One region of the Pedococcus sp. P5_B7 genome, then DNA from elsewhere that is predicted to be linked to it. Evidence: predicted binding sites of a transcription regulator. Region 1 holds the regulator's gene; the other holds the start of a gene.
What was found. Region 1 encodes Rex, which represses fermentation and respiration genes when NADH is low (regulators of the CRP and FNR family bind a similar motif). Its sites were predicted from a motif close to CTTGTGAANNNNTTCACAAG; they were not measured.

Region 1 (2,168 bases):
TTCCCCGATATCTGTCGGATTGTCAGGAGACCTGCACCACACTCCACCGCCAGCGCGTCGCAGAGCAGGCCATCGGCCCCGTCCCCACGCAAACAGGGGTATGCCGCGGTGTCGCCTCCGGAAGTCCCTGGGCGTGGGTCGATGTGACGACGCTATGCAATGCCCCCGAGCGTGGGGCAGGTGCAGGTGCAGGTGCAGGTGCAGGTGCGGGTGCCCGTGCGGGTGCCGGTGCGGGTGCGGGTGCGGGTGCGGGTGCCGGTGCAGGTGCCGGTGCCGGTGCGGTGCACCATCTCGCCAGGTGCCAGCGTCGGCGTCCCTGGTCGGCGTCCCTGCCCCTCAGCGTGGGGCACGGCATAGCGCGCCGAGGGCGACCCGGGCCCACCGGCCCGAGCCCGCTGACCCCGCGAAGCCCCGCGAAGGCCCGCGAAGGCTCAGGGCCTGGGCCACGCGGCATACCCTCGGGATGTGTCCGACCTGCCGCCTCCCACCGCTGCGACGCCACCACCGGCGCGCATCACGCTGGTGAGCAAGCCGGGCTGCCACCTGTGCGACGCGGCCCGCGCCGTCATCGCCCGGGTGGCCGCCGATGTCGGGGTCGGCTGGGTGGAGCGGTCGATCGAGGACGAGCCGGCGCTCAGGGAGCAGTACTGGGAGCAGATCCCGGTCACCTTCGTCGACGGCCGCCAGCACGACTACTGGCGGGTCGACGAAACGCGACTCCGGGCCGCCCTCACGCGCTCGACGTGACGCGGCTCACGTGCTCGGCGAGACGCCTGCTTGTGACTTTGTGCATCCGTTCACAAAAGCGTAATCTGCAGAGGCTCCCGTCCGCCCCAGCCAGGCGCGGACTGCCAGTGATGAGAAGGAGCCGGAAAAGACTGTGTCTGCCGACCCGAGCGCCCGTCGGGGTATTCCCGACGCCACGGTCGCACGGCTACCCGAGTACCTCCGCGCCCTGACCGGCCTGGCGGAACGCGGGATCACGTCGGTGTCCTCCGAGGAGCTGGCCTCCGCCGCGGGCGTCCGCAGCGCCAAGCTCCGCAAGGACCTCTCCCACCTCGGCTCCTACGGCGTGCGGGGTGTCGGCTACGAGGTCGACCACCTCGCCTACCAGATCTCCCGTGAGCTCGGCCTCACCCAGGACTGGCCGGTCGCCATCATCGGCATGGGAAACCTCGGCCACGCGCTCGCGGCCTACAGCGGGTTCGCCACGCGGGGATTCCGGGTGGTGGCCCTCCTCGACCAGGACGCCGGTCTGCTCGGCCAGGAGATCGCCGGCATCACCGTGCAGCCGATGTCCGTGCTCGACGAGCTGGTCGCCGAGCAGGGCCTGGCCATCGGCGTCATCGCCACGCCCGCCGCCTCCGCCCAGGGGGTCTGCGACCAGCTGGTGGCCGCCGGAGTGCGCTCGATCCTCAACTTCGCCCCGTGCGTGCTGGTGGTGCCCGACGACGTCGACGTCCGCAAGGTCGACCTGTCGACCGAGCTCCAGATCCTCGCCTTCCACGAGCAGCGCAAGGCGCTCGCCGCCGAGGGTGCGCTCGACGCCGTCGCGCGCGAGCCCGTGAACCTCGGGCCCGTGGGCCGCGAGTCCGTGGGCCTCGAGACGACCCGGGTGGTGCGTCGATGAGCCTCGTGATCCTGGGCCTGTCCCACCACACGGCGCCCCTGCCGCTCCTCGAGGCCATGACCCTCGACGCCGCCGGCCGGCGGGCCCTGTCCGCCAGCCTGACCGGTCGCGACAACCTCACCGAGGCGATCGTCGTGTCCACGTGCAACCGCACCGAGGTCTACGCCGAGTCGATGACCTTCCACGGGGCGGTCACCGACATCGCCGACGCGCTGACCGAGGTCACCGGGGTCGGCCGTGACGAGCTGCGCGAGCACCTCTACGTCCACTACGAGGACCGCGCGATCGCGCACGCCTTCACGGTCGCCTGCGGGCTGGACTCGATGGCGGTGGGCGAGGCCCAGATCCTCGGCCAGATGCGCACGGCCCTGCGCGAGTCGCAGAAGTCCGGGCACGCCGGGCCGGCCCTCAACACCCTGTTCCAGCAGGCCCTCCGGGTCGGCAAGCGGGCCCACACCGAGACCGGCATCGACGCGGTCAGCGTCTCGCTCGTCGAGGCCGGGCTGGCCCGGGCCGAGCGCGAGCTGGGCCCGCTGGC
Region 2 (2,168 bases), on a different contig from region 1:
GCCGGCCCGAGTCGCCACCCCCGAGCAGCGACGCCATCTCATGCAAAAGGCGAGTTAGCGCCGCTCGGAGCGGCGCTAACTCGCCTTTTGCATGGATGAGCGACGCCGGAGGAGGGCGGTCAGGCCGGGTCGGGCTGGGATCCCTTCTGGACCTCTTCGTCGGCGCCGTGACCGGAGTTGGCGCCCTCACTGGGCTCCCGCTCCTTGCGGCGCAGCAGCCACGACGCCAGGGCCAGCAGGATGATCGTGCCCGACAGCAGCCCCATCAGCCGGAGCGTGTCGGCGAACTCGGGCTTGCCCAGCAGGTCGGGGGCCTTCACCGACAGGACGACGATCTCCTTGATCGAGGCGATGATGCCCACGAGGAGGAACGGCTCGGCCACCAGCTCGCGCCGGTTCAGCGTCGTGCGCACCGCGAACAACAGCTCCACCACGATGAAGACGAGCAGGAGCAGGTCGAGGATGTCGGCCGCCACCTCGACGACGGTGCCGCTGCCCAGGTCGCCGAACGTCAGGGCCGTCTTGCCGATCACGACGGCTGCGACCGCGAACAGGATCACCGCCACCGCGAGGTAGACGACGTTCTCCACCCGCTCGATGGTGTCCTCGATCCAGTCCGTCATGGCGCTCATCCTGTCTGACCTGCGCCGATCCGTCACTCGTGCGCGGCGGCCGGGTCGCGCGTGCCTACCCGTCCGTATCCCGGGACGGTCTGAGACCAGCGGGTGGCCTGCCTCACACTTGTGAACGGAATCACACGCGCGCGTCAGTGTCGCCGTTCGCGCGGTCCCCGTCCCGACCGCCGAATCCGAGGAGCCTCATGGCGCCCGCCGACCACACCGCCGTTCCACCGACCCCTCCGAGACCCACCCTCCACCCCGTCGTGGCTGACGTCACCGCGCGGGTGACCGACCGCAGCCGGGCCAGCCGCACGGCATACCTGCAGCGGATCTCGCGCGCTGCCTCCGAGCTGAGCCTGCGCCCCGCGCGCACCGACCTCGGCTGCTCCAACCTCGCCCACGCGGTCGCCGCGTGCGGCGGCAGCGACCGCACCGTGATGGCCGCCGACACCGGCGTCAGCCTCGGCATCATCACGTCCTACAACGACATGCTCTCGGCCCACGCGCCGTTCGAGCACTACCCCGCAGCCATGAAGCAGACCGCGCGCGAGGTCGGCGCCGTCGCCCGCGTGGCCGGCGGTGTGCCCGCCATGTGCGACGGCATCACCCAAGGCCGGGCCGGCATGGAGCTCAGCCTCTTCAGCCGCGACGTCATCGCGATGTCGGCCGCCATCGCGCTCAGCCACGACGTGTTCGACGGCGTCCTCATGCTCGGCGTCTGCGACAAGATCGTGCCCGGGCTGGTCGCCGGCGCCTTGGCGTTCGGCCACCTGCCGACCGCCCTCGTGCCCGCGGGTCCGATGGCCTCGGGTCGCTCGAACGCCGAGAAGGCCGAGACCCGCAAGGCCTACGCGGCCGGTGAGGTCGGGCGCGACGAGCTGCTCGGGAGCGAGGTCGCGTCCTACCACTCGCCCGGCACGTGCACCTTCTACGGCACCGCCAACTCCAACCAGATGCTCATGGACGTCATGGGCCTGCACCTGCCCGGTGCGGCGTTCATCCACCCCGACGACCCGGTGCGTGACGCCCTGACGGCGGCGACCACCGTGCGGGTCGCCGAGATCGCCGCCTCCGACGCGCCCTACGGCATCGGCCAGGTCGTCGACGAGAAGGCGATCGTCAACGGCGTCGTCGCGCTGCTCGCCACGGGCGGCTCGACCAACCACACGATGCACCTCATCTCGATCGCCGCTGCCGCCGGCATCGACCTCACGTGGGAGGACTTCGACGACCTGTCGACCGTCGTCCCGTCCGTCGCCCGCATCTACCCCAACGGTCCGGCCGACGTGAACCACTTCCACGCGGCCGGCGGCACGGCCTTCCTCGTGCGCACCCTCATCGACAACGGCCTCGTCCACGAAGACGTCCTGACCCTCGCCGGGCCCGGGCTGCGGCGCTACACCCAGCGTCCGGTGCTGGTCGACGGTCGGCTCGAGTTCGTCGAGGCCGCAACGGAGTCCGGCGACCCCGAGGTGCTGCGTGCGGCAGACGACCCGTTCAGCGTCGACGGTGGCCTGCGGGTCCTCGGCGGCACCCTGGGCCACGCGG

Region 2: a site for Rex is predicted at 741-760, ahead of edd (phosphogluconate dehydratase). Genes of this name have one in related genera too.

Annotation. Positions count from the first base shown of each region.
Region 1 is NZ_JBFULM010000002.1:1,212,384-1,214,551, reverse strand. It holds gene ACXJKD_RS08700 (hypothetical protein) at 160-357, shown strand; gene ACXJKD_RS08695 (glutaredoxin family protein) at 466-747, shown strand; gene ACXJKD_RS08690 (redox-sensing transcriptional repressor Rex) at 881-1,630, shown strand; gene ACXJKD_RS08685 (glutamyl-tRNA reductase) at 1,627-2,168, shown strand, end outside.
Region 2 is NZ_JBFULM010000004.1:182,233-184,400, reverse strand. It holds gene ACXJKD_RS11440 (phosphate-starvation-inducible PsiE family protein) at 120-623, opposite strand; gene edd (phosphogluconate dehydratase) at 884-2,168, shown strand, end outside.